Regions from separate parts of the Nonomuraea sp. NPDC050451 genome, predicted to be linked through region 3. Evidence: riboswitches for the same ligand, from Rfam matches in the RefSeq annotation. Region 3 holds a riboswitch; each other region holds the start of a gene.
What was found. A riboswitch is a leader RNA that binds a small molecule or an ion and turns the genes downstream of it on or off. The one in region 3 is predicted to bind cyclic di-AMP.
Positions count from the first base shown of each region.

Region 1 (3,447 bases), on a different contig from region 3:
CTTCACCGGCAGTTTGACCTTCAGCTTGGCGGCCAGGTCGCGAACTTGCCGGTCGAGCACGTGGTGCTGAGCCGCGATCTCCTTGCTGATCTGGCGGACGCGGGCGCTGTCGGCCCGCTGTATCGCGTCCTGCGCCATGGGCATCTCCCACAGGCTGGCGAGCCGGACCTTCTTGATGAGCTCCTGGTCGGCCTCCGACAGCGGTCCCCATTTGGTCTGCCGGGTGCCGGTCTCCGGCTCGTCCTCCACTGCTTGGACGGTGGGCGCGTCGGCCGGCTCGGTGTCGGTGGCGGTTGGCCCGGTGTCGGTGTCGGTGTCGGTGTCGGTGTCCGTGGCGGTGTCGATGACGGTCGGCTCGGTGTTGAGGCCGGCGGTGTCGGCGACGGGCGTCGGCGTGTAGCCGGCGCAGGCGGTCAGAGTGCAGAGGGCGGCAATGCCGCAACTGATGAGAGCGCGACGGCTGTCGAGGAGTCGCATACGCCGTCATCCCCTTCCGGTCCTTCGATGCGGCCTTCGTGAGTGGCGCCGGTCACTGAGGGATACGCGGAAGGGGTGCGGGAGTGTTCATGGCAGTGTGCAAGATTTGCATTGGGCAAGACTGCCGGCTGCTGCTCACGTCGACGACCGGCCGCCATGCCGCTGCCCGAGGCGGATGACGGCGAGTTCGCCGGCGCCATCGAGGCGTCTACCGCGTGCTCCTCCGGGCCAGGAGGAGCACGTTGTGCGAGAGTCGTTCACCCGGGAGGAGTTGATCGCAGTGACGGCTCTCGCCTTGCTTGCTCAGGCAGTGCGGCGGCCCAGGTCGCGCAACTGGTCGGCGGTCAGCGCGGAGACGTTCTGGTCGACAGGGGACTCGGAGTACTGGTGGATGGTCCAGGACTTCCAGTCGGCGGGCGGGGTGATCGCGCCCTTGGCCCTGCTGTAGTGGGCGACCCACAGCGGGTACTGGGCCAGGCCCTTGCCGTACTTGTTGGCGAAGTTCCAGCCGCTGTAGAACATCGGGGTGATTCCCGTCTTGGCCTTCACGTACGACAGCCACGTCTTGGCCCAGGCGTTGACCTCGGCGACGGATTTGCCGTCCGTGGTCTCCAGGTCGAGGACCAGCAGGTCGCCGGCCTCGGCGGGCTGCGAGTTCAACACGGACAGGAAGTGCTCGGCCTCCGCGACGGGATTGTTGCGGGGGTGGCCGTAGTGGTACGCCCCGCGCACGATCCCCTTCTTGCCCAGCTCGCGCCAGTGCCTGGCGAATGAGGCATCGCGGAAGTCCGTGCCCTCGGTGGCCTTGATGATGCCGAACTTGGCCGGACTGGCGTTCCAGTCGTACAGGGGCTCGTAATTGGAGATGTCCAGGCCGTAGATGAGAGATTCGGTCCCATGCCGAGGTGCTTCCACCGGGCCCTGCTCGGGCGAGGCGAAAGCCAGGCCGGCGATGGTGGTGGTTCCGGCGAGGATCGCGCCGGCGACGGCGAAGCTGAAGTACCTGGTGAGAAGATCGTGTTGATTCTTGAGGGTACGGGCGATTGTGGCAAGCCGAGGCTTGGGCATGACGGCATTGACTCCTTGCTTCCATACCGCCTACCGGGTTAGCTGACGGGTTCGGGCCTGGAAGTGCCCTACGGGCGCAGCGTGGGCTGGCGTCCGATTCACCCCGAGAAGATGGGTCCCCGGCTCCGCGAGGCGCGGATTCGGCGGCCGAACGCTGTCCCTGAAGAGCTTCTTCGGTCAGCGCACGGTCCGGTCAACGAAGCGGCAACGATGCGACGAAAGGTGGCCACATCTGTGCCGCGACTAGGCAAAAGATAGACATATGCCCATAGATAGTGCAAGTAGTGCAAATGGGATTCGCGGGTGTTGGCGACTGGGTGGCGCTGGAACGCCGTGCCTGTAGGGGTTCTGGGAGTGGGCAAAAAATCGGGGCCGTTGCTTCCGCGCCCTACGATCTCGGCACAGGTGGGGCAGACTATTCGTGCGTTGCCATTGTGACTAAATGTCGTTCTATGGGTAACCGTGACCTTCGACGTTCCCGGCCGACCAGCACCGCCGTGCCTGGCGCCTCGGGGAGGCCGCTCGTCGGGCACGATCAGCACACTGCCGACTGGCTCGAGCGCTTGACCGCACAGGCGCCTGCACGGCGGAGTGCTCGACCGTGCAGGCGCCTGCGCGACAGCTCGGCTGTACATGCGGCCCGGCGTGGCGGCCCGATTCGGCGGCAGGTGCGCCGGCAGGAGCGGCGGTCCGGTCGCGGTCGTGGCCGCGCCGTCGTGGGTGGCCGAGCCTACGGTCGATGGCCCGCGCCGGGGGACGGCGTGCGTGGCGTGACGCGCGTTCGCCGTCCGGGGTGGGTGGTGTGGCGCGAGTTCGCCGTCCGCGTCAAGCGGTTCGCTCGACGCGCTCACGTCCAGTAGGGCCGCAGCTCGTCGAGACGCTTGCGCGGCAGGCGGAAGAGGCACACCCCGGGGCGGTCTCGAACTCGCCCCGGGCGCGGACGGCGGCGCGTCGCCGGATCCCGGCAGGCGGCCCAGCGCCGCCGTGCCGAGGGTGGTCAAGAGGGGTCCTCGTCGGGAGTGGCGATGGACAGGCCGGCGTCGGCGGCCTGGGAGTAGGCGTCGTCGATGTGGACCACCTGGCGGCCGCTGCGGGCCAGCAGGCTCGCGGCCGCCGCGGCCCGGTAGCCGGTGCCGCAGTGCACCCCCACCGTTCCCTCCGGCACCTCGGCCAGGCGCCCCGGCAGCTCGGGCAGCGGGATGTGTACGGCGCCGGCCACGTGCCCGGCCCGCCATTCGTTGCCCATCCGCACGTCCAGGACGGGCGGGCCGCCGGCCGGTCCCTCCGCGCGAGCGGCGGCCAGGTCGGCGAAGCTCGCGGTGGCCAGCCCGGCGATCAGGCCCTGGTCGTGACCGGCCCACTGCTCGACGGTACCGGTCGCGGCTGCGGCCGGGCGGTCTATGCCGATGCGGGCCAGCTCGCGCTGGGCGGCGGCGACCTGCTCGGCCGACTCGCCGAGCAGCGTGAGGGGCGTGCCCCAAGGGGCCAGCCAGCCCAGCCAGGTCGCCATCGGCCCGTCCAGGCCGAAGCTGAGCGTGCCGGCCAGGTGCCGGTCCGCGAACGCCTTGCGTGAGCGCAGGTCCACCACCCATTCGCCCGCCCGCAGGCGGGCCAGCAGCTCCGCGCTGTCGGCCGGCCGTACCGGGGTCAGGTCGATCGGCTCCCCGCCGGCGGCGTTGCGCGCGCCCATATGGGCGTAATAGGCGGGGTAGGCGTCCAGGCCCTCCAGGATGTGGGCGACGAAGTCGTCGGCCTCCATCCGCAGCACCGCGTTGACGTCCTTCTCCCGGCCGATGGTCGAGGCGGACGCGCCGGACTGCGTGGCCGCGCAGAAGCTGCCGAACCCGTGCGTGGGCCAGAGCCGCGCGCCGTCGGGCAGCAGGCCGGACAGCCGCCGAGCGG
Region 1 covers NZ_JBITHZ010000012.1:155,019-158,465, forward strand. The annotation lists gene ACIBI9_RS32705 (DUF4142 domain-containing protein) at 1-477, opposite strand, end outside; gene ACIBI9_RS32710 (glycoside hydrolase family 25 protein) at 781-1,545, opposite strand; cyclic di-AMP (ydaO/yuaA leader) riboswitch at 1,558-1,701, opposite strand; gene ACIBI9_RS32715 (rhodanese-like domain-containing protein) at 2,543-3,447, opposite strand, start outside.
Region 1: another riboswitch for cyclic di-AMP. It lies ahead of ACIBI9_RS32710 (glycoside hydrolase family 25 protein); the one in region 3 lies ahead of ACIBI9_RS43565 (hypothetical protein).

Region 2 (3,447 bases), on a different contig from region 3:
GACATAGGTATCAACAATCACCTTTCCATCTGGTCAAGGTCCACGTCACCCGATGTCAGGTGGAGCAGCATGCGGGTGTTTCCCAGCGTGTTCGGCTTGACGTGTTCAAGATCCAAAAACTCCGCCACACCCTCGTCGTACGAGGCCAGCAGTTCGGCGTAGACCTCGGGCGAGACCGGTGTGCCCTGAATCGGGCGGAACCCGAGCCGCGCGAAGAAGTCGACCTCAAAAGTCAGACAGAATACACGTCGCAGACCCAAATCCTTAGCCTGCTGGATGAGCGCGGAGACGATCCGGTAGCCGACGCCCATCCCCCGGCACTCGGGATCCACCGCCACCGTGCGGACCTCGGCGAGGTCCTCCCAGAGCACGTGGAGCGCGCCGCAGCCGACGACCTGCCCGCCTCGCTCGGCCACCCAGAACTCCTGTACGTCCTCGTACAGGGTCACCGTGGCCTTCTCAAGGAGCCGCGGCCCCGCCCCCGCGTAGGTGTCGACCAGGCGCCTGACCATGCGCACGTCGGGCGTGCGGGCACGCCGGACCACCACCGCGGTCTCGGGCACTGTCAGCTCGGCCACCTGCTCCATGGTTCTCCAGGGTACAGATCTCATTACGGCTCAGCCCTAACTCCCATGTCTCGGCCCATCTTGTTACATCTCGTGGTCAGATCGGCACGGGGTGGGCGCGGCCAGCTCGCGCCCGCCGAAAGCGCGGACAAATGGGGCATAGGGCCTGTTCTGCACGGGTGCCCACGAGATCACCTTGTGACCCTTCGGTTGTGAAACCTCTACAGACTTGGCAGTTCTGGTTGAGCACGAACCCGGAGTGCATTAGTGTCCAGCGACAATGTTCCCCGCGTGTCGCGCGGGAGACACGCCCAATTCTCGCAAGGGAAGCCGGGGAACCGCCGGTGGCGACCTCCGACGCCACCACTGGGGTGAATCCGAGTCTCTCGGTAGGGCTGCTCCGGCCCGAACCCGTCAGCTAACCCGGTAGGCGTCGACGAGAGGAGCTGGTTGGTGAAGCCCACGCTCAGCGGTGGGGGGAAGTCGGCGGGCAAGCACGCCCGCCCTCCGGAACGGGCTCGGCGACCGCGCCGCTTCGGTGTGGTGAGTCTCACAGTCGCCGCGCTGCTGTTCGCCATCCCCGTCGGTTCGGCGTCCGCGGATCCCGAACCCACGCTGAAAGAGCTCGCCGACCAGGCCACGAAGCTGCACACCGACATCGAGACGCTGACCGAGCAGTACAACGGCCAGCGGGAGAAGCTCAAGACCGCCAAGAAGGCCGCTGAGTCCGCGCAGAAGACGTTGACGAGCAGCGAGTCGGATCTGGCCGCCAAGCGCGCGAAGGCCGTCGCGCTGGCCCAGAACGCCTACATCACCGGTGGCCTGAAGACCCTCGCCTTCGCCACCTCCGACGACCCCGAGGGCTTCCTCAACCGCGCCGCGACCTCGTACGCGCTGCAGACCGAGCAGGGCGAGGAGATCAACCAGCTCACCAAGGCGATGGACACGGCCACCCGCGCCAAGGAGAGCGCCACGGCCCGCATCGACGAGGTCCAGAAGCTCGTCACCGAGCTCGACACCAAGCGCGACAAGATCACGAAGCTGGTGGCGAAGGTCGAGAGCAGCCTGTTCAGGCGGGCCCTGGGCGAGGCCGGACGCCCCGGCACGCGTGCCGTGCGCGTCAACCTGCCGATCCCGGGCTCGGGGAAGGCCGCGGAGGCCGCGCGCTGGGCGCTCACGCAGCAGCTCAAGCCGTACGTCTGGGGCGCCGAGGGCCCCGGCTCCTACGACTGCTCCGGGCTCGTCATGGCCGCGTTCCAGCGGGTGGGCATCTCGCTGCCGCACTACACCGGCGACCAGTGGACGGCCGGCCGGCACATCTCGCGCGAGGAACTCCGGCCGGGCGATCTGGTGTTCTTCTACAGCGACCTGCACCACGTGGGCATCTACATCGGCGGGGGCATGATGGTGCACGCCCCGCAGACGGGTGACGTCGTACGGATCGCGTCGATCGCGAGGCGGCCGTTCGCCGGCGCGGTGCGCATCGCCGACTGAGCGCGGCACCCCGGCGGTCCGCCGCGGCTAGATCAGCTGGCGGCGGGCTGCCCAGGCCACGGCCTCGATCGCCGTGGCCACGCCTATGCGATCGCAGATGCCCCGCAGCCTTCGGCGTACCGTGCGCCCGCTGATATCCAGCCGCCGCCCTACCCGATCGACCGTGACTCCCTTGGCCAACTCCGCCAGCAGCGCCAAATCAGCATGGCTGAGCTCAACGCCTTCAGTGAGCACATCCATCGGGAGCCCTCCCCCCAACAGCAGAACTCGGACCTCACAGACGGGCCGAAGCCGCTCCTCGCAGACGGTAAACGCATCCTGGAAAGGTCGTCAAGCATGACAATCGCCGCACTTGACGAGCGCTATTGACATGATCCGCTATATATGACGCACTCGCGATATGTCAGAACGTAGAGTGATCACATTGGGGCTTCCGGAATAGCCCTGACCAGCGTTCCAGTTTTCGATCAGTTCGCCATGGATATTCCACATGATCGATACCCTCGTTATCGCTGGGCACGCGTCCGCGGCGCGATCTTTCCGGCGCACGGCGAGCCACCAATCGCTCGCTTTGTACGACGTCACCACACGATCCGACAACCCAGGTCAGGCAGTTGATTAAGGCAATTGGATCAATCCGCCGGGACAATTGCCACCGCGGGTTGCGACCGGCAGCCGGCCGCGCGGCGGGCGTCCCACTCCACCCGCCGGGCCGGACGATCTCGTTTCCGGGTACGCGTACCAGGCACGATCACGGAGGTGGCCTGGGCGCGGCGGACGCTCCCGGCCCCATGCCTCGGCGGCCTTGACGCGATGCTTACAAGCGGCTTCGGATCGGAAACCGGGCGGCCCGGAAGCCGGATTCGCGACGGCGATGATCGCTCAGGCGTTGGTGGCGTCGTAGCGGTCCCTGGCGGCCTCGACGTCCTCCATGTGCGTCTCGGCCCAGCTCTTGATCGCGGCCACCAACGGCATCAGGCTCTCGCCCAGCGGGGTGAGCGCGTAGTCCACGCGTACCGGCACCGACGGGGTGAGCGTGCGGGAGATCAGACCGTCACGCTCAAGGCCGCGCAGCGTCTGCGTGAGCATCTTCTGGCTGACCCCCGCGACGCGCCTGGACAGGTCGCTGTAGCGGCGCGGGCCCTCCGACAGCGCGGTCAGCAGGAGGGTGACCCACTTGTCGCTGAGGGTGTCGAGCAGCTTCCTGGAAGGGCACTGGGCGAAGTAGGCGTCGAAGGCCCGCCTGGCCTCGTCACGCTGCTCCGCCGCCGTCTTGGTGGCCACCCGCTCGCCCCTTTCCGCTCCTTACTTACCAGGAGAGAGTAGGGCGCCCGCGGCGGGCGCTCCAAGACGGCGGTCGGACGCGGGTCAGTGGGTGGGCTTGACC
Region 2 covers NZ_JBITHZ010000007.1:318,665-322,111, forward strand. The annotation lists gene ACIBI9_RS24505 (amino-acid N-acetyltransferase) at 18-587, opposite strand; cyclic di-AMP (ydaO/yuaA leader) riboswitch at 865-1,014, shown strand; gene ACIBI9_RS24510 (NlpC/P60 family protein) at 1,110-2,060, shown strand; gene ACIBI9_RS24515 (LuxR C-terminal-related transcriptional regulator) at 2,088-2,300, opposite strand; gene ACIBI9_RS24520 (winged helix-turn-helix transcriptional regulator) at 2,943-3,344, opposite strand; gene lysX (bifunctional lysylphosphatidylglycerol synthetase/lysine--tRNA ligase LysX) at 3,429-3,447, opposite strand, start outside.
Region 2: another riboswitch for cyclic di-AMP. It lies ahead of ACIBI9_RS24510 (NlpC/P60 family protein); the one in region 3 lies ahead of ACIBI9_RS43565 (hypothetical protein).

Region 3 (3,447 bases):
GGCGCCATGGAGCGCGCGGGCACGCAGCTCCGCGAGGGGCTCTACGCGCAGGCCAAGTCCCACGGGTTCGTGGTGAACCAGACGGGGCCCGTCACGATCCCGTGGCTCAGCTTCGACGGGGACGCCGACCTGTCCGTCGCGATGTGGTGGAGCGACGCCTGCCTGCGGCACGGGGTCTACCTGCATCCGTGGCACAACTGGTTCATGTCGGCCGCGCACACGGAGGCCGACGTGGCCAGGGCGCTGGAGGGCACGGACCAGGCGTTCGCGGAGACCCGTGCCCACTTCGGCTAGGTGGCGGTGAGCTTGGCGATCTCGGCCACGACCGACGGCCAGAGCGGGCGCGGCAGGTCGTGGCCCATGCCCGGGTAGGTCACCAGCCGGGCGCCCGGCACGGCCGCGGCCGTGGCGTGGCCGCCCGCGACCGGGACGAGCTGGTCCGCCTCCCCGTGCAGCACCAGCGTGGGCACCCGCACCCCGGCGAGCCCGAGGGTGCGGTCGCCCGAGGCCATGATGGCGGCGAGCTGCCGGGCCGTCCCCTCGGGGTCGAAGCAGCGGTCGAACGCGAGTCCGGCCAGCAGGGTGATCCGGTCGTGGTCCAGCTCGTATCCGGGCGAGCCGATGACCGACCAGGTGCGCACCGCCTGGGCCAGGACCGCTTCGCGGTCGGCGGGGGGCGCGGCCATGAGGGCGGCGAGCGCGGCCTCGGTGGGCGGGGCCACCGAGGGGCCGGGAGTTGACATGATCGAGGTCAGGGTCAGCACCCGGTCCGGGTGGCGGATGGCCAGGGCCTGAGCGATCATGCCGCCCATCGACGCCCCGACCACGTGGGCGGCCGGCCAGCCCAGCGCGTCCATGAGTCCCGCCGCGTCGTCGGCCAGGTCGTCCAGCAGATACGGCGAGGGCGCCCCCATCGCGGGAACGCCCTGATCGTGGAAGTGGGTGGACAGGCCGGCGTCGCGGTTGTCGAACCGTACGACGTGGTGTCCCTGGTCCGCCAGCAGCTCGCAGAGGCCTTCATCCCAGTGGATGAGCTGCGCGCCGAGCCCCATGATGAGGAGCAGGGGGCGTCCTTCGTGCGAGCCGAAGCTCTCGTAGGCGATTTCGATGCCGTTCGCGGCTACGCGGGTGGTCACGTGGACCAGAATGACATTCTGGTCCAGGTCCGTAAAGTTCAGCCCTTGAGGAGATTGCGTACGCGGTCGCTGGCGAGCGCCACGCCGCCGCCCACCGCGGCCACGGCGCTGGCCACGACGGCGCCCGTGCCGGCGCTCCACTCTCCGGCCTCGCGCGCGGGCGGCACGGCCGCGGCGCCCGCCGGGGGCTCGGCCGGGTTGTCGTCGTGTTCGGACCAGGCGCCGGTCGAGAACGGGACCGGGTAGTTCTTCTTGCCGGGACCGTTGCCCCACTTGGTGATGACGTAGTCGACCTTGATGTGCCCCTCGCCGCCGTTGCCGTCGACGCCGAGCGTGTCCATGTTGAACGTGCCGCCGGTCAGCTCCGCGAACGTCTTGCCGTCCAGGTCGAGCATGACCCCGTTGTTGGAGGGCACGCCCGGGCCGCGGTCGCCGACGAAGAAGGGCAGCTTCTTGCCGTCGTGGATCACGTAGCCCTCGGTCATGAGCGGCCAGCTCGGGCTGGCGGCCAGGCCTTTCTGCATGGGCTTGCCACTGGCGGGCAGGCCGGTGTCCCCGGCGCGGCCGGAGGCGTCGTCCCAGAAGTACGAAGCGGTGGTCGAGCCCTTGAGCAGGACCTTCTCGTCCGTGTTGGAGTCGGCGTGGGCCGCGGTGCCGGCGATGGTGAGCGCGCCGACGGTGGAGGCGGTGAGCAGAGCGAGGGTACGCAGGCCAAAACGTGCAGACATGAAAAGTAAGTCCTTCGCGAGGGGGCAGGGAGGTTGCGCTCGCTTGAAAAAGGGCGTAGCAGGGCAAAGCACCTGACAAGGGGGAAAGCTACGCGGAGCGCGAAACGAGCCTGGGGAAGGGACCGCTCAGAGGGCGGTCGTCATCACGCCGTGTGGATGTTCTACGTGATCATTCAAGTTATGCATATGTCCTCTCCATCTCGCCTACCGGGTTAGCTGACGGGTTCGGGCGTGGAGGTGCCCTACCGACACGTGGTCGGATTCACCCCAGGGAGGTGGGTCCCCGGCTCCCGAGTGATCGGGATTAGGCGCCAGCCGGCTGGTTCCTTCTGTGGTCCACGCCACCGGCTGGTAAGTGGGCATCACTCTAACCACGTATTCCGGACAAACACAAACAGTTCGTCATGAATCGGTGTAAAGATCTACCTGTCCCCGGGCATAGAGAAAGGGGGCACGGCATTGCCGTACCCCCTTGAAATTCCCGGCCTCAGCCGCCGCTCTTGCGCCTGAACGATCTTTTACTCGCAGCCGGACCATGCGTCCCGTGGATCTTTGATGGGTCGCCGCCCTTGCCACCCGCGCCCGAGCCCGCGTGCTGGCCGCGCTTGCGCTCCAGCGCCTCGCGGAACTTGCGCTTCAACTCGTCCTCGGGAGTCTCGCTGACTTCCGGCTCCGGTGTATCCGCCATGAGGACCTCCATGGTGTTGGGGACTATCACAGCTTCGCACGGCGCCGCTTATGACGCGAAACTGGCCTCCGCCCTGCTCTCCGGCGTGGCGGGCACCTCCAACCGCCTGGCCGGCATCGCCACCAGCGCCACCAGGGCGAGCAGCGCCCCCGCCACCCCCAGCGACGGGATGACCGCCGCCGCGGCGGAGGCGTGCGCGGCGGCCAGCCCGTGCGCGGGCGCGTCCGCGGTGACCGTCGAGGTGTAGAGGGTGCCGCCGACGGCCAGCGCCACGGAGCCGCCGATCTGGCGGAAGAAGGTCAGGTTCGCCGAGGCGACGCCGATGTACTGCGGCTCGACGGACTGCTGGGAGGCCACGGTCAGCCCGGACAACATCGGGCCCATGCCCAGCCCGATCAGCAGCATCCAGCCGGCCAGCAGCAGCCCGTCGGTGTGCGCGGTCAGGTTCAGGCAGAGCAGGGTGCCCGCGACGAGCAGGAACGGGGAGGCGACCAGCCACGGCTTGTAGACCCTCGTCCTGGACATGAGCGCGCCCATGACGACGCTGCCCACGACCATGGCCAGCGTCATCGGGTAGATCCTCAGCCCGGACTCGGTGGCGCTGACGCCGAGGGACTCCTGGAAGTAACGCGGCAGGAACACCACGCCGGCGTACATGCAGAAGGCCGTGAAGAACGACGTGACGTTCACGAGCGTGTAGGTGCGGTTGCCGAACAGGTGCATGGGCATGATCGGGCTGACCGCCCGCCTCTCGACCAGCACGAACACCGCCAGCAACGCGGCCGCCAGCACGATCGGCCCGGCCACGGCGGCGTCGTTCCAGGTGTGGCCGTCCAGACCCTTCTCCGTCAGGCCCAGCAGCAGCGCGCTGATGGCCACGGTGAAGACCGCGATG
Region 3 covers NZ_JBITHZ010000022.1:40,138-43,584, reverse strand. The annotation lists gene ACIBI9_RS43575 (aminotransferase class III-fold pyridoxal phosphate-dependent enzyme) at 1-294, shown strand, start outside; gene ACIBI9_RS43570 (alpha/beta hydrolase) at 291-1,136, opposite strand; gene ACIBI9_RS43565 (hypothetical protein) at 1,175-1,864, opposite strand; cyclic di-AMP (ydaO/yuaA leader) riboswitch at 2,051-2,185, opposite strand; gene ACIBI9_RS43560 (DUF5302 domain-containing protein) at 2,352-2,552, opposite strand; gene ACIBI9_RS43555 (MFS transporter) at 2,601-3,447, opposite strand, start outside.

Region 4 (3,447 bases), on a different contig from region 3:
TGGTGTCCTTGCCCAGCGCGGTGATGGCCTGTTCCATCTCCTGCTGCGCCTTGTCGGGGCTCCAGTCGGGCGTGTCGAACTCCCTGCCGACCTTCACCTTCCCGTCCAGCACGCTCTTGGCGCCCTTCTTGTAGTCGGCCGAGCTGGGGTCGGTGGGGGAGCCGTGGATCATCACGATCTGGCCCTTCGCCGCCGTGCCCCTGGCGGTCATGGCGTCGAGCAGGGCCTGGCCCTGCATCTCGCCCACCCGTACGTTGTTGAACGAGACGTAGTACGCGTAGTCGATGCCCGAGATCAGCCGGTCGTAGGCGATGACCGGGACCTTCTTCTGCTTGGCCTGGTTCACCAGGGGGGCCACGGCGTTGGCGTCCACGGCGTCGAGCACGAGCACGTCGGCCTGCTGGGTGAGCGCGGCCTCGACCTGTTGCTGCTGCTTGGGGGCGTCCTGCTCGGCGTTGCTGTAGAGGATCTTGCAGTCGGGGCAGAGCGACTTGACCTTCGCCTCGAACAGCGGGCGGTCGAACGCCTCGTACCGGGTGGTCTTGGACTCGGGCAGGAACAGCGCGATCGTCTTGCCGCCCTGGCTCTGCGTGGTCGTGGTGGTGGTGCTGGTGCCGTTTCCGGTGCTGTTCCCGGCGTTTCCACAGGCGGCGGCCAGGAGGACCGCCGCGACAGGGATTGATCGCCATGCTCGGTGCATCGCACTTCGTCCTTCCGGATGTGCCGCCCCTGTGCTTGGTAAGTAAGGTAATTTACTATCAGCCGAGTTGGCTAGGCTCTGCTTCCTCAAAGGAGGGTGAGATGCGGGGGGACCTGGGTAATCCGCGGCTGCTGCGAGTGCTGAACGAGCGCCGCCTGCTCGACCATCTTCAGGAGCACGGCCCCGCCTCGCGCGCCGACCTCGCCAAGATCACCGGCCTGTCGAAGCCCACGGTGTCCGCGGCGCTGGCCGGGCTGGAGGAGGACGGGCTCGTCCACGTCGTCGGCGAGGTCTCCGGCCGCCCGGGTCCGGTCACGTCCCTGTACGACCTCAACGCCGCCGCCACCCACGTCGCCGGCGTCGACATCGGGCGCGACTGGATCAGGGTCGGTGTCGCCGACCTGCGCGGCGCCTTCGCCGGCCGGAGAGACGGGCGCAACACCGCCCTCACCTCCGCCGAGCTGGCCGTGCTGGTCGGGCAGCTGTGCCGGGCCGCCGCCCGCGAGGCCGACGTCGACTGGCCCGCCATCGCCTGCGCCGTCGTCGGATCGCCCGGCGTGTACGACTCGGCGCTCGGACGCCTGGAGTTCGCCCCCAACCTGCCCGGCCCCGATCTGGCCGAGCGCCTGCGCGCCGCGCTGGAGGTCGACCTCGTCATCGAGAACGACATCAACCTGGCCGCCGTCGCCGAGCACGTGCATGGTGCGGGGCGCGGCAAGTCCAACTTCGCGCTGGTGTCCATCGGCACCGGCGTCGGCATGGGCATCGTGATCAACGGCGAGCTGTACGTGGGCGCCCGGGGGGCGGCGGGGGAGGTCTCGTACCTGCCCGCGGCCGAGGACCCCCCGCCGTCGGCCGGCGACGCCCTGGCCCACGGTGCCACGGAGGCGGTGGCCGCCGCGCCCGGGGTGGTCCGCGCGGCCCGCGCCGCCGGCCTGAGCCTGGAGACGGCCAAGAAGGTCTTCGCCGCGGCGGCCTCCGGCGACGGCGTCGCCCGCTCGGTGGTGGAGGCCGAGGGGCGCCGCATCGGCGGCCTGCTGGTGGCGGTGGCGGCCGTGCTGGATCCGGAGGTGATCGTGCTCAGCGGCGGCGTGGGCCGCAACCTGGATCTCCTGGGGGAGGCCATCGAGGGCCGCATCGCCGAGCTCGGCCCGCTGCGGCCGTCGGTGGTGGCCAGCACACTGGGAGACAGCGGCGTCCTGCTGGGCGCGGTGGCCCGCGCCAGGGCCCGCGCATGGGACCTCATCTTCGACGCCCGCCTCCCCTGACCGCACGCGGGGAGGCGGACGCGGAAGCCTCCTACAGGGTGGCCGTGAGAGTGGTGGGCGTTTCGTCGCGCTCCTTCTTGAGCTTGGTCCAGAGCCGTACGCCCTTGGGGTCAGGGCGGACGCCCCCCACGAAGGAGTCCCTGCGCCAGGAGGTCAGGCGCTCTTCCTTGACCACGTCTCCCGTGCGCGGGGAGTGGACCATGTAGCCGGGCCGGGAGATCATCCCGACATGCCCGAGGCCGTGGAAGAAGACCAGATCGCCGGGTTTGAGGTCCTTCCAGGCGATCTTTCTGCCGAACGCGCCGTACTGTTCGGCCGCGGTGCGGGGGAGTTCGATTCCGGCGTGCTCGTACGCCCTGAGCATGAGTCCGGAGCAGTCGTATCCGCTCGGGCTGGCGCCGCCCCACACGTACGGTGTGCCGCGCTTGCTCATGGCGTACTTGATGGCGATCTTCCAGGCGGGCTTCGGGGCCTGTTTCTCCTGGATGTCCTTGATCTGGTTGCCGGTCAGAGTGGTGGGGTCGTCGATCTTGGTCGAGGCATGGGCTGGGGAGGCCAGGATGAGCCCGGCGGCGCCCGCCGCCAGGACAATGGCGATTCGAGACAGGGGTCTGTCCTTCCATACGGCCGGCCGGGTTAGCTGACGGGCTCGGGCCTGGAAGTAGCCCTACGGCATGGGGGTGCCGACTCGCCCCAGGGGGAAGTTGGGTCCCCGACTCCACGCAGCGGCTGCGCGGATTAGGCTGGTCGGTGACTTTAACGAAACGGTCAAAGAACCGCAATACGGACAAAGAGGGCGTCCGAAAAATGAGATGAAGTGTTCGTCAGTCGAGACGACGCGGTAAGGTACGGCCCATGGAGTCGCGTAACATCCGTCTGGCCGTCATCCCCGGCGATGGGATCGGCACCGAGGTCGTGGCCGAAGGGCTCAAGGTCCTGGAGGCAGTCGGCACGAAGATCGAGCCCACTCACTACGACCTGGGAGCCGCACGCTATCACCGTACCGGTGAGACGCTGCCCGACGCCGTGCTCGAAGAGCTGCGCGGCTACGACGCGATCCTGCTCGGCGCCGTGGGCGACCCCAGTGTGCCGCCAGGCATCCTCGAGCGCGATCTGCTGCTCCGGCTCCGCTTCGAGTTCGACCACTACGTCAACCTGCGCCCGGTCAAGCTGTTCCCCGGCGTGGCGACCCCGCTGGCCGACACGCCGGCGGAGAACATCGACATGATCGTCGTCCGCGAGGGCACCGAGGGCCTCTACGCGGGCACCGGCGGCGCCATGCGGCGCGGCACCCCGCACGAGATCGCCACCCAGGAGTCGCTCAACACCGCCTACGGTGTCGAGCGCGTGGTGCGCTACGCGTTCGAGAAGGCCGTCACGCGGCCGCGCAAGAAGCTGACGCTCGTCCACAAGACCAACGTCCTCACCTACGCCGGTGACCTGTGGCAGCGCACGGTCAACCGCCTGGCGGCGGAATAC
Region 4 covers NZ_JBITHZ010000021.1:96,806-100,252, reverse strand. The annotation lists gene ACIBI9_RS42915 (sugar ABC transporter substrate-binding protein) at 1-700, opposite strand, end outside; gene ACIBI9_RS42910 (ROK family protein) at 802-1,968, shown strand; gene ACIBI9_RS42905 (C40 family peptidase) at 2,000-2,401, opposite strand; cyclic di-AMP (ydaO/yuaA leader) riboswitch at 2,579-2,723, opposite strand; gene ACIBI9_RS42900 (3-isopropylmalate dehydrogenase) at 2,824-3,447, shown strand, end outside.
Region 4: another riboswitch for cyclic di-AMP. It lies ahead of ACIBI9_RS42905 (C40 family peptidase); the one in region 3 lies ahead of ACIBI9_RS43565 (hypothetical protein).